2 linked regions of the Pigmentiphaga sp. H8 genome follow. The protein of the gene in region 2 interacts with the protein of the main gene of each other region in a pairwise test. Links are inferred from orthologs where the notes say so. Each region holds a gene or a part of one and is shown on either strand. Other genes may lie near its edges.

Evidence for each region.
Region 1: the proteins of bioB (region 2) and EGT29_RS15660 interact in binary tests that used the Escherichia coli proteins (3 or more experiments, as listed by UniProt). The link is inferred for Pigmentiphaga sp. H8 from one-to-one orthologs.

What each region holds. Positions count from the first base shown.
Region 1 is NZ_CP033966.1:3,309,380-3,318,988, forward strand. The notes cover bases 1,315-4,038. They hold EGT29_RS15660 (class II glutamine amidotransferase), read right to left. Parts: upstream 3,206-4,038; coding sequence 2,423-3,205; downstream 1,315-2,422. Other genes in these bases: uraD (2-oxo-4-hydroxy-4-carboxy-5-ureidoimidazoline decarboxylase), read left to right, coding at 1,315-2,404; EGT29_RS15665 (ABC transporter substrate-binding protein), read left to right, coding at 3,402-4,038. Outside these bases: allantoinase PuuE, read left to right, coding at 1-623; more of uraD, read left to right, coding at 632-1,314; more of EGT29_RS15665, read left to right, coding at 4,039-4,463; EGT29_RS15670 (ABC transporter ATP-binding protein), read left to right, coding at 4,465-5,247; EGT29_RS15675 (ABC transporter permease), read left to right, coding at 5,293-6,060; EGT29_RS15680 (ATP-binding protein), read left to right, coding at 6,182-8,338; EGT29_RS15685 (response regulator), read left to right, coding at 8,349-8,834; EGT29_RS15690 (response regulator), read left to right, coding at 8,831-9,609.
Region 2 is NZ_CP033966.1:2,598,108-2,607,818, forward strand. The notes cover bases 2,775-5,600. They hold bioB (biotin synthase BioB), read left to right. Parts: upstream 2,775-3,599; coding sequence 3,600-4,601; downstream 4,602-5,600. Other genes in these bases: EGT29_RS12395 (MarR family winged helix-turn-helix transcriptional regulator), read right to left, coding at 2,775-2,852; EGT29_RS12400 (HU family DNA-binding protein), read right to left, coding at 2,948-3,229; arfB (alternative ribosome rescue aminoacyl-tRNA hydrolase ArfB), read left to right, coding at 4,610-5,032; EGT29_RS12415 (DUF1415 domain-containing protein), read right to left, coding at 5,048-5,600. Also shown: EGT29_RS12380 (LysR family transcriptional regulator), read left to right, coding at 1-81; EGT29_RS12385 (FAD-dependent monooxygenase), read right to left, coding at 94-1,278; EGT29_RS12390 (tripartite tricarboxylate transporter substrate binding protein), read right to left, coding at 1,282-2,274; more of EGT29_RS12395, read right to left, coding at 2,388-2,774; more of EGT29_RS12415, read right to left, coding at 5,601-5,608; EGT29_RS12420 (cation diffusion facilitator family transporter), read right to left, coding at 5,621-6,511; EGT29_RS12425 (hypothetical protein), read right to left, coding at 6,621-7,325; EGT29_RS12430 (carbonic anhydrase), read right to left, coding at 7,412-8,062; EGT29_RS12435 (hypothetical protein), read right to left, coding at 8,159-8,608; EGT29_RS12440 (hypothetical protein), read left to right, coding at 8,933-9,229; EGT29_RS12445 (tripartite tricarboxylate transporter substrate binding protein), read right to left, coding at 9,232-9,711. UniProt on the Escherichia coli protein: Catalyzes the conversion of dethiobiotin (DTB) to biotin by the insertion of a sulfur atom into dethiobiotin via a radical-based mechanism.

The sequences.
Region 1 (9,609 bases), 710 kb from region 2 along the record:
ACCTGGAAGCCACGGCGGCTTTCCTGGAGCATGGCCACGAGATCGCCTGCCACGGCTGGCGCTGGATCCACTACCAGAACCTGGACGAGGCCACCGAGCGCGAGCACATGCATCGCGGCACGGAAATCCTGCGCCGGCTGACCGATGGCGCCTGGCCCCTGGGCTGGTACACGGGACGCGACAGCCCCAACACGCGCCGCCTGCTGGTCGAACAGGGCGACTACCTGTACGACAGCGACTACTACGGCGACGACCTGCCGTTCTGGACCGAAGTCGAGACGTCCTCCGGCGCGCGCAAGCCCCACCTGATCGTCCCGTACACGCTGGACGCCAACGACATGCGCTTCGCGACGCCGCAGGGATTCAATACCGCCGATCATTTCTTCCACTACCTGCGCGACACCTTCGACGTGCTCTACACGGAAGGCGCCGACAAGCCGCGCATGATGTCGGTGGGCATGCATTGCCGGTTGCTGGGCCGCCCCGGCCGCTTCACGGCCCTGCAGCGCTTCCTGGACCACGTCGAGAAGCATCAGGACGTCTGGGTATGCCGCCGCGTCGACATCGCCCGCCACTGGAAGCAAGAACACCCGTACACGCCGGCCGCCGGCTCCGCCTCCTGATTCCCGCCATGACCGCCTCGCTCACGCTCGACGTCCTGAATACCGCCGATCCCATCCGCTTCGTCCAGTTCCTGGACGGCCTGTACGAGCACAGCCCCTGGGTGCTGGAACGGGCCCTTGCCCTGCGCCCCTTCGCCTCGGCCGCCGCCCTCAAGTACGCGCTGTCGCAAACCGTGCGGCAGGCCAGCCGGGACGAACAGCTGGCGCTGATCCGCGCCCACCCGGAGCTGGCGGGCCGCGCCGCCGTGGCGGGCCAGCTGACCGAGGACTCGGCCGGCGAACAGGCGCGCGCCGGACTCACCCAGTGCTCGCCCGAGGAATTCGAGCTGCTGCAACAACTGAACGCGGCCTACAACAGCCGCTTCGGATTTCCCTTCATCATCGCGGTGCGCGGCCCCACGGGCGCCGGCCTGAGCCGCTACGACATCATCGCCGCCCTGGAACGCCGGCTGCGCCACGCGCCCGACCAGGAGTTCGCCGAGGCCTTGCGACAGATCGACCGGATCGCCGAGATCCGGCTGGCGGACCGGCTGTCGCTGACGCGCCCCTACGGCGACACCGTCATGGGCTGGGCCGAGACGCTGGCCAGCTATTCCGACTCGCCCGACCACCTGACCTGCACCTACCTGTCCGCGGCCCACCGCGCGGTGGCGGCCCGCATCCAGGCCTGGATGCTGGAGGCCGGCTTCGACTCGGTCTACCAGGACGCGGCCGGCAACGTCGTGGGCCGCTACCGGGCCGCCCCCACGGTGGCCGAGCCGCCGCTGGTGGCCACCGGCAGCCACTACGACACGGTCCGCAACGGCGGCAAGTACGACGGCCGCCTGGGGGTCCTGCTGCCTATCGCCGTGGTGGCCGACCTGAAGCGACGCAACCGCCGCCTGCCTTTCGACCTGGACGTGGTGGCCTTCGCCGAAGAGGAAGGCGTGCGCTACGGCAGCACCTTCCTGGGCTCGTCGGCCTACATCGGCCGCTTCGATCCCGGCGTGCTGGACGCCCTGGACGCGTCCGACGTCAGCATGCGCGAGGCCATGCAGCTCGCGGGGCTCGACCCGGAACAGCTGGGCAAGGCGGCGGCCGAGGCGGCGCGCCTGCGGCACTACTTCGAGATCCACATCGAGCAGGGCCCGGTGCTGCTGGAACGCAACCTGCCCGTGGGCGTGGTCACCTCCATCGCCGGCAGCGTGCGCCGCCTCATGACCCTGGCCGGCGTGGCCAGCCATGCCGGCACCACCCCCATGGACATGCGCCGCGACGCCGCCTGTGCCGCCGCCGAGATCGTGCTGGCGGTGGAACGGCGCTGCGCCCAGGCGCCGTCGCTGGTCGGCACGGTGGGGATGCTGAACGTGCCGCACGGATCGGTGAACGTCATCCCCGGCGCCTGCACCCTGTCGCTGGACCTGCGCGCCGCCGACAATGCCGTGCGCGACGCGGCCCTGGCCGACATCGAGCGGGAGGTCTCGGCCATCTGCTCGCGGCGCGGCATCTCGGTCGCGACCGAGGAACTGATGCGCGCCGCCGCCGCGCCCTGCGCCCACGAACAGATGGCCATGTGGTCCCGCGCCATTGCCGACCGCGGCCTGCCCGTCTTCGAACTACCGTCGGGCGCCGGCCACGACGCCATGAAGCTGGCCGAGGCCACGTCCATCACCATGCTGTTCACCCGCTGCGGCAACGGCGGCATCAGCCACAACCCGCTCGAGACCATGACGGCCGACGACGCCCAGCTGGCCGGCGAACTGATGCTGGACTTCCTGGAACAGATGGCGGCCGCCTCGTAGCGGGCCGCCGCGCCGCCCTCAGCCGCTGACCAGGCGCGCCAGCACCGGCGCGCCGTCGACGAACACCATCAGTTCGCCGGGCTCGAAGCGGCGCCAGACCTCGTTGGTGGTCAGGGGCTCGGTCACGATGACCGCGATGCGGTCGTCGGGCGTGGTGACCTGGGCGAAGTCCACGCTGACCTCCTCGTCCGACAGGCTGGCGGTGGCGAAGGGGTGCTGGCGCACCAGGTAGTGCAGGCGCGTGGAGCAATGGACGTACAGGGCCTCGCCGTCCGACAGCATGAAATTGAAGGTGCCGTGCGCGGCGATTCCCGCGCTCAGTTCGCCCAGGGCGTCGGCCAGGGCCTCGATGCCCGGATGACAGGCGAAGCGCGCCCGCAGGCATTGCAGCATCCAGCAGAAGGCCCGTTCGCTGTCGGTGTCGCCCACCGGCCGGTAGGGGCCGTCCAGCGCCGGGAGATAGTTCACCAGGTCGCCGTTGTGCGCGAACACCCAGTAGCGCCCCCACAGTTCGCGCACGAACGGATGGCAGTTCTCCAGCGCCACGCGCCCCACCGTCGCCTTGCGGATGTGCGCGATCACGTTGCGCGACTTGATCGGATAGTGCCGGATCAGGTCCGCCACCGGCGACAGCAGCGCCGGCTCGTGGTCCACGAAGTGGCGCACCCCCGCTCCCTCGAAGAAGGCGATGCCCCAGCCGTCGACGTGCTCGCCGGTACGCCCCGCGCGGGTGGCGAAGCCGGTGAAGCTGAAGACGATGTCGGTCGGCGTGTTGCCGTTCATGCCTAGCAATTGGCACATGGGGAACCTTCGCGGTGCAAGAAAACGGGCATGGATCCTGCTTTTGATACGGGTGGAAACCGGTACGCCCCCAACCGGGGAAACGCCGCACCAATGCGGGTTTACCTCGCATTGTTGGGGTGCGAAACCGGGATGTATTCTCCCCACAAAACCCGGGACGGCACAACCGTCCCCACTCACCCGAGGAAACCCCAGCATGAAGACGACACCTCGCACCCCGGATCGCCGTGCCGTGCTCGCCGGCCTGGCGCTGTCGCTGGCCACGGTCTGGGCCGCTCCCGCCGCCCACGCCCAGGATACCAAGATACGCTTCCAGCTCGACTGGCGCTTCGAAGGGCCGAGCGCGATTTTCCTGGTGGCGGCCAAGAAGGGCTATTTCAAGCAGGAAAAGCTGGACGTGACCATCGACGCCGGCAGCGGCTCGGGCGCGGCGGTGAACCGGGTGGCCTCGGGTTCGTACGAAATGGGTTTCGCCGACCTGGCGGCGCTGATGGAATTCCAGGGCAACAACCCCGGCGCGCCCAACCAGCCCACCGGCGTCATGATGATCTACAACAACACGCCGGCGGCGGTGTTCTCGCTCAAGAAAAGCGGCATCAAGACCCCCAGGGACCTCGAAGGCAGGAAGCTGGGCTCGCCCTCGTTCGACGGCGGCCGCCGGTCCTTCCCGATCTTCGCCCAGGCCAACAAGATCGACGACGCCAAGGTCACCTGGGTCAGCATGGATCCGGCGCTGCGCGAGACCATGCTCGCGCGCGGCGACGTCGACGCGATCACCGGCTTCTACTTCACCTCGCTCTTGAACCTGAACGCGCGCGGCGTCAAGGACCAGGACATCGCCATCATGTCCTATCCCGAATACGGCGTGAAGCTGTACGGCAACGCCATCATCGCCGACCGCAATTTCGCCAGGAATCATCCCGAGGCGGTCAAGGGCTTCCTACGCGCGGTGGCCAAGGCCACGCGCGATGTGCTGGCCGATCCGGCCGCCTCGATCGCCACCGTCAAGGAACGGGACGGCATCATCGACGCGCCGCTGGAACTCAAGCGCCTGCGGCTGGCGATCCAGACCGCCATCGACACGCCCGATGCGCGCGCCGACGGCTTCGGCGACATCGAACCCGCCCGCATGGCGCTGATGGCGGCCCAGGTCACCCGCACCTACGGCACCAAGACCTCGGTCAAGCCCGAGATGGCGTTCGACCGTTCGTTCCTGCCGGAAAAATCCCTGACGGCTTCCGTGCTGCGCGGCAAGTGACATGGCGGCCTTCGTCGATTTCCAGCGGGTCTCGCTGGCCTACAACGCTGCCCTGGAGCGGGCGGGCGACTACGCGGTCGAGGACATCAGCCTCTCGATAGACAAGGGCGAGTTCGTTGCCATCGTCGGCCCCTCGGGCTGCGGCAAGTCCACCTTCATGAAGCTGACGACCGGCCTGAAGTCGCCCACCCGCGGCACCGTGACCGTGGGCGGCAACCGGGTCACCGGCCCCCTGAAGATCGTCGGCATGGCCTTCCAGGCTCCCAACCTGCTGCCTTGGCGCACCACGCTCGACAACGTCCTGCTGCCGCTGGAGATCGTCGAGCCCTACCGCTCCAGCTTCCGGGCCCGGCGCGCCGAATACACCGACCGCGCGCGGGCGCTGCTGGCCACCGTCGGGCTGGGCGGCTACGAGCACAAGTTCCCGTGGGAGCTGTCGGGCGGCATGCAGCAGCGCGCATCGCTGTGCCGGGCGCTCATCCACGAACCCGAAATGCTGATGCTGGACGAGCCTTTCGGCGCGCTGGACGCGTTCACGCGCGAGGAACTGTGGTGCGTCCTGCGCGACCTCTGGAGCGAGCGCCGCTTCAACGTGGTGCTGGTCACCCACGACCTGCGCGAGGCCGTGTTCCTGGCCGATACCGTGTACGTGATGAGCAAGCGCCCCGGCCGCATCCTGTCCCGCCGGGATATCGAACTGCCACGGCCCCGGCAACTCGAGACCACCTATTCCGACGACTTCAACGCCCTGGTGCTGGAACTGCGCACCCAGATCGGACATTGACCGGCGCCCCGCGCGCTTTCCCGCCTCCCCACGCCGACTCGCCCGATGAACAACACCCTCGCCCAACGTCTCGCCCCGATCACGCTGCTGGCCGCCGTCATCATCCTGTGGGAGATCATCTGCCGGGTTTTCGAAGTGTCCGAGTTCATCTTCCCCAGCCCCTCGCAGATCCTGCAGGCCACCATCGACTACGCGCCGGTCATCGCCATGCATGCCTGGCGCACCTTCTGGGTCACGATGGCCGGCTTCGGCATCTCCATCGTGGTGGGCGTGGTGCTGGGCTTCGTCATCGGCAGCTCGCGCCTGGCCTACACGGCCGTGTACCCCTTGATGACCGCGTTCAACGCCCTGCCCAAGGCGGCCTTCGTGCCGGTGCTGGTGGTGTGGTTCGGCATCGGCATCGGCCCCGCCGTGCTGACCGCCTTCCTGATCTCGTTCTTTCCCATCATGGTCAACATCGCCACCGGGCTCGCCACGCTCGAGCCCGAACTCGAGGACGTGCTGCGTGTGCTGGGCGCCAAGCGCATGGACGTGCTGCTCAAGGTCGGGCTGCCCCGGTCGCTGCCGTATTTCTATGCCTCGCTGAAAGTGGCGATCACGCTGGCCTTCGTCGGCTCGACCGTGTCCGAGATGGCGGCCTCGAACGAGGGCATCGGCTACCTGCTGGTGTCGGCCGGCTCGGCCATGAAGATGCCGCTGGCCTTCTCGGGCCTGATGGTGATAGGCGTGATGGCCATGGCCATGTACGAGCTGTTCGCGCTGGTGGAAAAACGCACCACGGCGTGGGCCCACCGGGGCAACCAGGGCACCTGAGGCCGGACCCGTCTCCGAATTGAGACGCGCTGTAAGTATCGCTACATAATCCGGCCGGCGCGCGGGACACGCGCCGGGGCGGGCATACTATCGGGGTTCGCCCTCTTCGATCCCGAACCAGGTGCACCTCCCGAGTCCCGCGTCCGGCAAGGACATTCCGGCCGCGCGTGCGAGCGGGTCCACCCGCCCGCCGTCCGGCATCCAGCCCCACGGCTTCCTGCTCGTGCTCGACCGTGCCCGCGGCACGATCCTGCAGGCCAGCGCCTCCGTGCGACAGCACCTGAACGCGCCGCCGGCCGTGCTGCTGGGCCAGCGGCTGTCGTACCTGGTGCGGCCCGCCGACAGCCGCTTCCACGAGCGGCTGCGCGCCGCGACCCAGGCCGAACGCACGCCCCAGCACCTGGACACGGTGGCCTTCGTCGCCGTGGCCGGCCGCTTCGACCTGGTGGTCCACCGGTACGGCGGATCCATCGTGGCCGAGTTCGAACCCGTGGCGCCGACGGTCCGGCCGTCCGACCTGGGCGACTTCGTCGATCGCGCCCATCGCTGCCAGACCGCCGATGAACTGTGCGCCCTGGCGGTCGAACGCATTCGCAAGATGACGGGTTTCGGACGCGTGATCGCCTATGAACTCGACCTCGACGGCCATGGCCGCATCAACGCCGAACGGCGCGGCCGCGGCTATGCCTCGCTGCTGGGCCGGCGTTTTCCGGCCGACGACCCGTCGCTCGAGGCGCGCCGCGACGACCGTGCCCAACGCTTGAGCTACATCCCCGACACCGGCAGCGAACCCTCGCCGCTGGAACCTTCCCGCAACCCCGATACGGGCGCCTGCACGGACCTGAGCCTGGCCGGCCTGCGCGCGGCGCCGCCCGCGCTGCTGCACTGCCTGGAGAACGTGGGCGCCCGCGCGGCCATGTCGCTGCCGCTGATGTCGCAGGGCCGGCTGTGGGGCATGATCGCTTGCCATCACGCCCAGCCCCGGGCCATGCCGCCGGCCGTCCGTGCCCAATGCGACCTGCTCGTGCAGGTCGTCGCGCTGCAGATCGATGCCCGCCAGGCCCAGGCCGAAGCGGAGCGGCGGCACGAACTGCAACGCCTGATGGGTGTGCTGCTGGCCGCGATGTCCCGGCATGACAGCGTCCCCGCCGGGCTGGCCAGCATGCCGGCCCAACTGCTGGCGTTCGCGGATGCGTCCGGCGCGGCCATCGTGCATGGCGACGAATGCCTGACCTTCGGCCAGGCGCCCAGCCATCGGGCCGTGCAGGCGCTGGCGGCCCGCCTTGCGAGCACGGATGGCACCGGGCTCTTCCACACAGCCAGCCTGCCCGAGGCGGCGCCCGAATTCGCCGCGCTGCGCCGCGTGGCCTGCGGTGTGCTGGCCCTGCCGATATCGGAGTTGCATGCCAACTACGTGCTCTGGTTCAGGCCGGAGTGGACGCGCGGCCGCGCCCACCCGTGGGAACCCTGCGAGCTGGAAAGCGCGGCGGAGCTGCGTACCGCCATTACCGGCGTGGTGCTGCGCAAGGCCGAGGAACTGGCCGGCCTGGCCGACGAACTGGGCCGCATCAACCAGGAACTCGAAGCCTTCTCGTACAGCGTCTCGCACGACCTGCGCGCGCCGCTGCGCCATATCGCGGGCTACGCCGACCTGCTGCGCGAATACGAAGGCGCCCATCTGTCGGACCGCGGCGCGCGCTACCTCGACAATATCGGCGACTCGGCCCGCTTCGCCGGCAGGCTGGTCGATGCGCTGCTGACCTTCTCGCAGATGGGCCGCTCGGCCCTGCGGCCCTCGCAAGTGGACCTGGCGCAGGCGCTCGAGCAGATACGTCGCGAACTCGCCCCCGACCTCGACGGCCGCCCGGTGGAATGGATCATGGGCGACCTGCCGTCCGTCCACGCCGACGCCGCCTACATGCACCTGGCGCTGCGCAATCTGTTGTCCAACGCCATCAAGTACACGCGCGGCCGCGACCCCGCGGTGATCGAGATCGCCGCCGAACCGCGCCACGGCGGCCACGTCATCCATGTGCGCGACAACGGCGTGGGCTTCGACATGAAATACGTTGGCAAACTGTTCGGCGTATTCCAGCGTCTGCACCGCATGGAAGAATTCGAGGGCACGGGCATCGGCCTGGCCAATGTCCGCCGCATCGTCGAACGCCACGGCGGCCGCGTATGGGCCGAAGGAAGCCCTGGCCAGGGGGCGACCTTCTACGTGTTCCTGCCCGACGCCCCGCCCCCCGCCGCGACCGCGGCCGACCTGAAGGAGTGAGACCCCCGTCATGCTCAAGCCCATTCTGCTGGTCGAAGACAGTCCCCAGGACCTTGAACTGACCCTGATCGCGCTCGAAAGAAGCCAGCTCGCCAACGACGTGGTGGTCGCGCGCGACGGCGAGGAAGCCGCCGACTACCTGTTCCGGCGCGGGCATCATCAGGACCGGCCGGCCGGCAACCCCGCGGTCATCCTGCTGGACCTGAAGCTGCCCAAGATGGACGGACTGGAACTGCTCCAGCTCATACGCGAGGACCGTGGGCTACAGAACGTGCCCGTGGTCATGCTGACCTCGTCCAGCGAGGAAAGCGACCTGGTGCGCGCCTACGACCTGGGCGTCAACGCCTACGTGGTCAAGCCGGTGAATTTCCCGGATTTCGTACGCGCGATCGGAGAACTGGGCGTATTCTGGGCGGTGTTGAACGAGCCGCCTCCCGGCTCTCTGCGCCGCGCCGCCGGCCGCGGCAACCGCGACTCCCGGAGCCTGCCCACGTGAACCCGCCCGCCATGCGCGTCCTGCTTGCCGAGGACGATCCCCACGATGCGGAACTGACCCTGGAACGCCTGTCGATCGCGGGACTCAGCGTGGAGAGCGTGATCGTCAACAACGAGGCCGACTTCATCCGCGCCCTGGACGGCGGGAACTTCGACCTCGTGCTGTCCGACTTCCACATGCCGGGCTTTCCGGGCAGCGAGGCGCTGCGGATCGTGCGCAGCCACCCCAGCGCGCTGCCCTTCATCTTCGTCTCCGGCGTGCTGGGCGAGGAACACGCGGTCGACATGCTGAAGGAAGGCGCGACCGACTACGTGCTCAAGCAGCGCCTGGAGCGCCTGCCCATCGTCGTGAGGCGGGCCCTGGACGAAGCCCGCGAACGGCGGTCGCGGCACGATGCCGAGCGCCGGCTGCGCGAGAGCGAAACCTATTTCGGGCAGTTGATCGACGCGCTGCGCGATTACTCGGTGGCCACGCTGTCGCTGGACGGCACGATAGAAAGCTGGAATCGCGCCTCGGAATGGCTGTTCGGCTATCCGGCCGAAGAGGTGATCGGACGGCCCGGCGACATGTTCAACCTTCCGCCCGAGCCGGGCCAGCCCGAGCCCGGCTCGCTGCGCCAGCAGCTCGCCGACATCGGCACCGGCAACAGCCTGGCCGAGGAGCGCTGGCTGATGCGCAAGAACGGCGCCACCTTCTACGCCTCGGTGGTGACCACCGCCATCTTCGGCAACGGCGGCGCCGTGCACGGCTTCTCCCGCATCGTGCGCGACATGAC
Region 2 (9,711 bases):
ATGCGGGCGGGGGCGCCCCTGCCCGATACGTTGACCGAATTCGCCCAGGTGTTCAAGGACGTGATGGAGACTCGCCCGTAGTCTGCCGGGCGATCAGATAGGTACGGTTTCGACGTCGTAGGTGAAGAGCCACTCGTAGCGTTCCTTCACCCGGTCTTCCTGCCATTCGCGGTTCACGTAGGCAGCCGCGCCCTCGGCGTGGGCCAGTTCGCGATTGTGGAATCGCTTGGCGTTGGCGTTGGCGCCGAGGATGACATTGGCGGTGCGGTCCTTGCGCGCCTGCTCGTAGCGCAGCAGCGCCTGCGTCGGATCGGAGTACTGGCGCAAGGCGCGCGCCAGGATGTAGCCGTCTTCCAGGGCCATGCCCGCGCCTTGGGCGAGGAAAGGCAGCATGGGATGGCAGGCGTCGCCCAGCAGGGTGACCCGGCCTTCGCTCCAGCGCGGCATGGGATCGCGAACCATCAGCGCCCATTTGTAGGGCACGTCGATGGCGCGCACCAGCGTATGTACGTCCTCGTTCCAGCCGCGCAAATCGTTCAGGCACTCTTCGGTGGTGCCGCGCTCGGTCCAGGACTCGACCTGCCAATCGCTGCGCTCCACGGCCGCGACGAAGTTCACCAGCTTGTAGCCGTGCAGTGGATAGTGGATGACGTGGGCGCCGGGGCCCACCCAATTCACGCCCACCGGGCGGCTCAGGCGCTCGGGCAGCTTGTCGGCCTCGATCACGCCGCGCCAGGCGACCAGGCCCGAGAAATCGGGCCGGTCGGCGCCGAATAGCTGGCCGCGTACCAGCGAGTGCACGCCGTCTGCGCCGATCAGCACGTCGCCGTGGAAGATCCGGCCGTCGGCCGTGTGGACGGCCACGCCGTCGCCGTTCTGCTCGAAACGCTCGAACTTGGCGCCCAGCACCAGGGCGTCGGGGTCGGCGCGCTGTACGCCGGCGGCGATGGCCTGGTGCAAGTCGGCGCGGTGCACGGTCAGGTAAGGATAGCCGTAGAGTTCGCGCGATACGTCGCCCAGGTTGAACAGGGTCCAGGTCTGGCCGCTGTTCCACAGCCGCACGATCTTGCCTTCCGGCTCGCAGGCCTGCCCGGCCATGTCGCCTTCCAGGCCCAGCGCATACAGCACGTGCACGGCGTTGGGCCCGAGTTGTATGCCCGCGCCGACTTCTTTCAACTGCGGGGCCTGTTCCAGGATACGGACCTGGAAACCTTGTTGGAGCAGGGCGAGACCGGCGGTCAGTCCGCCCAGGCCGCCGCCGGCGATGATGATGCGCATGAGTCAGTCCAGTGTGGTGTTGGTGCGTTTGATCAGTTCGGCCCAGCGCTTGGTGTCGTTGGCCAGGAAGCTGCGGAATTCGTCCTGCGTGGTCTTGATCACGTCCTGGCCGCCGGCCTTCATCTGGCTCATCAGTTCGGGATCGTCCTGCGCCGCGCGCAGCGCGGCGTTGAGCTTCTGCACGACGGCGGCCGGGGTGCCGGCGGGCGCCACCAGGCCCGTCCAGGAATACGATTCGAAATCGCCGCCGAAGACTTCGCGCACGGTGGGGACCTGCGGCATGTCGGCCGAGCGCGTGGCGCCGCCGGTAGCCAGTACCTTGGCCCGGCCGCTTTCCAGGTAGGGCCGCACGACGGTGATGGTCTCCAGCGTCATGTCGATCTGGCCGCCGATCATGTCCGCCAGCGCCGGCGCGCCGCCCTTGTAGGGAACGTGAAGGATGTTCGCGCCGGACACCTCCTTGAACCATTCGCCGGTCAGGTGGTTGATCGAACCGTTGCCGGCGGAACCGTAGGACACCTTGTTCTTGGCGGCATAGGCGACCAGTTCCTGCAAGGTATTGGCGGGAAACGCGTTACGCACCACGAGCAGGATGGGGCTGCGCGCCACCAGGCCCACGTGCGCGAAGGATTCCATCGGGGAGTAGGCCAGGTTGCGGTACAACCCCGGTGCCACGCCCAGGCTGCTGGTGCTGGCCCACAGCAGGGTATGGCCGTCGGGCTTGGCGCGCGCGACCGAGGTGGAGCCGACCGTGCCGCCCGCGCCCGCGCGATTTTCTATCACCACGGGTTGGCCGAGTTGTTTCGCCAGCGTCTTGCCTACCAGCCGCGCGGTGGTATCGGTGGGGCCTCCGGGCGGGAAAGGCACGACGATGGTGACAGGCCCGGCGGGAAATTCGGCGGCCGCGGCCGATGTGGTGCCGGCCAGGGCCAGTGTTGCCAAGGTGGCGAGGCACGCACGCCGCATCGGCGTTGCACGCAAGACTCGCTTGTTCATCGATGTCCCCTCGTTGTCCGTCATGTTGGGGGGACTATAAGATGAAGCGATGAGCGAGTTGAATCACATAATAATTATAGGATCACAAGGAATTTCGATCAGCGCGATGCCCGCTATGTCGCGCCGATGTGTCGGCTGCGCAAATCGTCGATGACTGTACGCAACAGTCCGCGCAGGGTCTTGAGTTCCTTGGGGCCGAGGCTGGAGAAGGCTTCCTGCTCGAAGCGGTTCAGCTCGCGCGTGCCGGCCTCGACCACCTGCCGTCCGGCCGGGGTGAGCGTGATGCGCAGGATACGGCGATTGCTGGCGTCTTCCTTGCGCTCGAGCAGGCCGCGCTCTTCCAGGGTCGAGAGCAATTGGCCCATCGACTGGGGGGTGACATAGAAGCGCCTGGACAGGTCCGCGGAGGACAGTTTTTCGCGGTGCGCGACCACGGACAGCACGGTGAACTGGATACCCGTCACGCCGTAGGGCTTGAGCAGCGCGTCGCTGAAGTTGCGGAGGGGATGGTGTACCTGGGAGACCAGGTAGGTGGTGCTGGGACCGCTGAAAGGCTCTGCGGGTTGGTCGGTGGACAAGAATGACTCCGGGAGCGAAGGATTCCTGCAGTGTAAGGCAGACTGATTCGGCGCGCACCGCCGCGCCAGGCGGAAGGTGCGCGTGGCGGCGACGCTTACTTGACGTCGACGGCGTCTTTCAAGACCTTGGCGGCGCTGAAAGCGGGTGCCTTGCGGGCAGCGATCTGGATCGCTTCGCCGGTACGGGGGTTGCGGCCCGTCTTGGCGGCTTTTTCTTTCACCGAGAACTTCCCGACGCCCGGCAGCACGACCTCGTCGCCCTTGGCCAGCGTGTCGCGCAGGGCATCGCCCAGTGCGTCGATGAAGGCTTCGGAGACATTCTTCGGTTGTTGGGTGCGCTCGGCGAGAGCGTCGATCAGTTCCTTCTTGGTGCGCATGCGTACTCCTTGAAAAATATCGGCAGACCGGCCGGATGGCCGCCTGCCTATGCACAGAGCCGGCATTCAAGCAATCTTGGAGCAGAAATGCAAGTCCGGCCGCAGATGATGACAGTCGGCGCAGGGCAGGGCGAGAGCGGCCACTGCGCGGCGAGGTCCGGGCACCTTACCCGAAAAATCCTGCGAAGTTGCAACAGGCGTAGGCGTCATGTTGGCCGCGACTTCATCCAAAATCAGGGTGTACACGGCAAGTTCGCCGATTTTTGATGCAAAAAACGGATTTTGAATATTTGATGCGACCGCCCGGCTTGCTTACCATGTGCGCTGGCCACGGCCCGCGAGCCGCGCCATCCCCCGTGTAGGAGTTCCCATGCAAGCTGATCCCGTCGTCGCGAACGCGGCCGCCGCTGTTACATCTCGCCGCAATTGCGCATCCTGGAACGTGGATGCGGTGCTGGCGCTGTTCGAGCTGCCCTTCGCCGATCTGCTCTACCAGGCGCAGCAGGCGCATCGGCGCTTCTTCGATCCCAACGCCATCCAGCTGTCGACCCTGCTGTCGATCAAGACCGGCGGCTGCCCCGAGGATTGCTCGTACTGTCCGCAGTCCTCGCGCTACGACACCGGGGTCGAGACCGAGAAGCTGATGCCGCTGGACGAGGTGCTGGAAGCGGCGCAGGCCGCCAAGGACAACGGCGCGACCCGGTTCTGCATGGGCGCGGCCTGGCGCAGCCCCAAGCCCCACCAGGTCGACGCGGTGGCCGACATGGTCAAGGCGGTCAAGGACCTGGGCCTGGAGACCTGCGTGACGCTCGGCATGCTGCGCGACGGCCAGGCCGAACAACTGCGCGAGGCCGGGCTCGACTACTACAACCACAACCTGGATACCTCGCCCGAGTTCTACGGCCGGGTCATCACCACGCGCACCTACCAGGACCGGCTGGATACGCTGGGCCGGGTGCGCGAGGCCGGCATCAAGGTCTGCTGCGGCGGCATCGTGGGCCTGGGCGAATCGCGCCGCGAGCGGGCCGGGCTCATCGTCCAGCTGGCCAACATGGATCCGTATCCGGAGTCCGTGCCCATCAACAATCTCGTGCGCGTGCAGGGCACGCCGCTGGCCGACAACGCCTCGGTGGATCCGTTCGAGTTCGTGCGCACCATCGCGGTGGCGCGCATCACCATGCCCGAGGCCGTGGTGCGGCTCTCGGCCGGGCGCGAACAGATGGACGAGGCCTTGCAGGCCCTGTGCTTCCTGGCCGGCGCCAATTCCATGTTCTACGGCGACAAGCTGCTGGTGACCGAGAACCCGCAGGCCGAGGCCGACCGCGACCTGCTGCGGCGGCTGGGCATGCGCGTGGACGCGGCCGCGCACTGAGGCCGCCCATGCCCGTCCTGCCCCTGGCCCCCGGCGTCGCCATCGATGAAGACGAGATCGTCTTCACGATGATCCGCGCGCAGGGGGCGGGCGGCCAGAACGTCAACAAGGTGTCGAGCGCGGTCCACCTGCGCTTCGACCTGGCCGCCTCGTCGCTGCCGCCGGCGTGGAAAGAAGCGCTGATGCAGAAGGCGGACCGGCGCATCTCCAGCGCCGGCGTGGTGGTGATCAAGGCGCAGGCCTATCGCAGCCAGGAAAAGAACCGGGCCGACGCGCTGGAACGCCTGACGGCCCTGCTGGCCTCGGTGGCGGAACCGCCCAAGCCGCGCAAGGCCACGCGGCCCACCAAGGGATCGCAGCAGCGCCGCCTGCAGCGCAAGGTGCGGCACGGCGAGGTCAAGCGGATGCGCGGCCGCGTGAGCGAGGACTGAGATCCGCGCGGCGCCCTACAGTCCCAGTTTCTTCCAGCCTTCGTGGCCCAGTTCGCGCAGCGTCTCGATGTTGCGTTCGTAGATGCTCTCGGCTTCCGGGAACGCCTCCATGGCCTTGTCCACGCTGGCCTCGCGCAGCAGGTGCAGGGTGGGGTAGGGCGAGCGGTTGCTGTAGTTCTCGATGTCGTCGGCGCCGGTGCCCGCGAACTGGTAGTCGGGGTGGAAGCTGGCGACCTGGATCTCGCCTTCCAGGCCCAGCGCTTCCACGGCGGCGTCGGCCTCGTCCAGGAACTCGTTGTAGTCGTAGAAATCGGCCAGCGCCCAGGGGTGGATCAGCAGCACGGTGTCGACCTGTTCCGGGTCGCTCTGCGCCAGCGTGCGCAGGCATGCGCCCAGTTCTTCGAGCAGCGCGTCGGGGTCGCGCGCGTCGCTGACCACGTACTGGATCTGGCCCTTCGTGTGGACGGCCTTGGCGAAGGGACAGAGGTTCAGGCCGATGACGGCCTTCTCCAGCCACGCGCGGGTGGCGTCGACGATGGCCGGATGGGAGAGGGAATCGGGAGGGGAAGTGAACATGATGCGTGGGGCTCAGCTGATGCGGACCTCGGGCGAGGCGACCGCCTGTTGTTCGGGTTCGATGTGGATGACGATGGAGCTGCCTTCGATGTAGCCATGGATGGCGGCTTCCAGCCGGTCGCAGATCGCGTGGGCGGCGCCTACCGGCATCGCGCCGGGCACGACCAGATTGAATTCGATGAAGACGCGGGGGCCCGAGCGGCGCGAGCGCAGGGTATGGGCTTGCAGCGCCCCGGTGCCGTGTTCGTGGATGATCCGCCGCACGCCGTCGACGATTTCGCGGGGCAGGGCCTCGTCCATCAGGCCGCCCACCGAGTCGCGCATCAATTGCCACCCGGACCACAGGATGTGCAGCGCCACCAGGCCGGCGATGATGGAGTCCAGGCGGGTCCAGCCGGTCAGCGCCACCAGCGCCACGCCGATCACCACGCCTATCGACGAGACCACGTCGGTCCACAGGTGGCGGCCGTCGGCGACCAGCGCCGGCGAGTGCCAGCGGCGCCCGTAGCGCATCAGCAAGGCTCCCCAGACGCCGTTGATCAGCGTGGCGCCCAGGTTGATCGCCATGCCCAGCACCGGCGCGTCCAGCGGTCGCGGGTTCAGGAAGCCCTGGTAGGCTTCGCGCAGGATGGCCAGCGCGGCGAACACGATCAGCGTGCTTTCCAGGACCGCGGACAGGTACTCGGCCTTGTTGTGGCCGTAGGGGTGGTTGGAGTCGGCGGGAATGGCGCTGACCGACAGGGCCACCACGGTGATGACGGCCGTGGCCACGTTGATGATGCTTTCCAGCGCGTCGGAATACAGCGCGATGCTGCCGGTCAGCCGGTAGGCGAGGTATTTCAGGCCAAGGACGGCGATCCCGACGACGATGGTGGCCACGCCGAATCTCGTGGCGCGTGTCATGGGGACTCCGTGTTCCCGTGGCGCAGGAAGGGCAGGACGGGAAGGGGCATGGGCTCGGGCAGGCGTGCGGATCCCGGCATTCTAGCCGGGTCCGCGCGGTTTGCGTGCCCTAGCGGCCGCCCAGGCCGGGCAAGAGGCCGCGCAGGTCGGGTATCTGGAACGAGCCGCCGGGCAATTCGAAGCGCGAGGCCTGGGGCGCGCGGTCGTCCAGGGTCTCCACCCTGAAGCGGTCGCCGAAGCGCAGGAGGCCGAGCCGGTCCGCCTGCAGGCGCCGCGCCAGATCGTCGGCGCCGGGGGGAAGCAGGGTGCCCGACAGCGAGGCCAGGCTGCGGCCCAGTTTCAGCGCCGCGGTGGTCAGTTCGCTGGCCGCGGGGGCCGAGGTCAGGACCAGCTCCTCGGTGCGCCGCTGCCGGCGGCCGTCTTCATAGGTCAGCACGTAGACGGTGCCGCCCAATCCGGCCACGGTCTCGCTGCGCGTGGTCGGCTGCAGGGACACGATGGCGCTGACCTGCTCGAGGGCGGCCGTGGGGCTGGGCATCAGGCCGCCCGCCATGCGCATCAGGTCGGCCGCTTCCATGACCACCTGCTGTCCGTTGACGCGGCTGACGGCGTAGATCTTGTCGCCGCGGGCCAGCAGGTAGTTGTTGGGGCTCTGCGGCGAGGCGGCCCTGAGGTTGTTGCCGGCGTATTCGACCGAGGCGGAAAAAGGCTGCCCCCGGTCGTCCAGTCCGGCCAGCCGGGCGGTGCCGGCGGCGTGGGCGAGCAGGGGAAGGGACAGGGACAACAGCGCCGTGGCGGCAATACGTAACATCATGGTCCAGGCTCCATGCGCAGCGGCCGTGCGCGGTGCAAACCGCTTGGACCGCCGATGCCCGATGACGTTGCGTAAAAATTGTTGCCCTAGTCCAGCGGGATGGGGCCTTCGGTGACGGGATGGAACTCGCCGGTGGCCGGGTCGCGCACCATGAGCACGCCGGTGGCGACGCCGAAGTAGGCCCCATGCAACTGCAACTGGCCACGTTCGGCCAGGATGCGCACGCACGGGAAGGTCATCAGGTTGTTCAGGCTGTGTTCGACCGTGGCCAGTTCCAGCTGCCGGATGTACATGCCGGGGTTTTCGCCGGGCGGGACGGTGCGTTCGACCACCGGGGCGATCTGCTGCATCCATTTGCCGATGAAGTCCCCGGGCGAAAGCGGGTCGGCGCTGTTGGCGAAGGCCGAGACGCCCCCGCACAACGCGTGGCCGAGCACGACGATGTGCTTGACGCGCAGCGACTGCACCGCGAACTCCAGCGCCGCGCTGGTGCCGTGATAGTGCTGGGTGATGCCTTCGTAGGGGGGGACGAGGTTGGCGACGTTGCGGACCACGAAGATCTCGCCGGCGCCGGCGTCGAAGATGACTTCCGGGGCCACGCGGGAATCGCAACAGCCTATGACCATGATTTCGGGCTTCTGGCCCTTTTCGGCAAGCGTCTTGTAGCGGGTGCGCTCGTCGTTGAAACGGCCGCCCAGGAAAGAGCGGTAGCCGTCTGTGAGTCGTGCTGGGAACATGCTTCACCTGTTGCTGGCCCGCCCTGGACGGGCGGGAAGCATCATGATACCAGCCGAAGCCTTTGGGGAGATGCTGGGGGATGCCCGGGGGGCCGGTCAGCGCGCCGCGTCCTGCGCGGCGCGCAGGCTGACCAGGGCCTGGGACAGGAGGTGCAGGGGGTCCTCGGAGGCCACGACCGGAACGTCGTTCAGCGTCAGCACGAGGACGCCGGCGGGCAGCTCGATCAGCTTCAGGGCTCCGGGCGGGATGGCCAGCCCCGCCTTGGGCGCGATGATCTTGAGGGTGGTCAGCAGCGCCGCGATTTCTTCGTGTTCGTAGATGGGGTGCCATTGCGACAGCCGGTCCATCACTTCCCGTTGCAGGGATTCCCCGGGGTTTTGCAGGGACTGCTCGACGCCGAAGATCTGGGCGCTCCAGAGTCCGCGCTCGTCGGTCTCGATGGTGATGGCCCGGGCCGGGATGTCCGGACGCAGCGGATGCACGGCGGCCCTGAGATGGGTTTCCGCAGTGTGGCGGGTCTCGCGCGTCGTGGGGGGAATGCGCATGGCGGAGTCCGTTCCGATTTCTGTCGAGCTTAGCCGCATGCCCGGCCATCAGGGGTTACAGCGCCGTTGCGGTTTTTTCCGGGTTTAACAGGGCGGTTGCGCCGGCGCGGCCATGTCGCGCGCAACGCAAAGAGTTTCGCGGCGTTGTGGAGTTCGGGGCCGTGCTTCTATATGCTTGCCGCTGGCCACACAACGATAAAATTTACAAGGACTGCGGAATCCATGAGAACGGTGCTCGCGGGGCTCGCGACCGCTGTGACGATGGGGTGCACCATGAACGGTTACGACCGGGCGGGTGCAACGACTTCGGGGCAGGAGGAGTGCGTGACCAGTCGTGACGTGAAGGAGATCGTCGTCCGGCTGCGGGACATGGGATGGACCGCCCAGCGTACGATCGATGCCGTGCTTTCCAACTCGCACATCGACGATGTCGAGACCCGGACCTGGTTCATCGGACTGGTCTCGGAAATCTATGGCGGCAATACCTCGCTGGCCGACGTCGACGCCGACTACGCCGCCTGCATGAAATCCCTGTCCCCCCAGGCCGTGCCCGTGCAGGCCGCCTCGGCCCGGGCGGAGCCGCGCGCGGCCTCCGGGCCGCGCGGCGACGTTCCGGGCTAGGCTTATTCCGGCTGCACGCCCGCGGCCTGCGCCACCTTGCGCCAGCGCGTGACCTCGCTGCCGACGAAGGCGGCGAACTGTTCCCCGGTCATGGGCTTGGCGACTTCGCTGCCGGTCTGCTCGATGCGCGCGATGTAGTCGCGATCGGCGGCGACCTTGGCGATCTCGGCATTCAGGCGCGAGGCGATGTCGGCGGGCAGGTTCGCGGGGCCGAACAGGCCGGTCCAGGTCGTGACGTCCAGGCCCTTCAGGCCGCTTTCCTTGAAGGTGGGCACGTCGGGCAGGGCGGCCGAGCGCTTGTCGCTGCTGATGGCCAGCGCACGCAGCTTGCCGGCGCGGACCGAGGACAGCGTGTTGGGAATGGTTTCCAGCATGAGCTGGACCTGTCCGCCCAACAGGTCCGGCATGGCGGCGCCGCCGCCCTTGTACGGAACGTGGACGATCTCCACCTTGGCTTCCGACTTGAACAGTTCGCCGCCCAG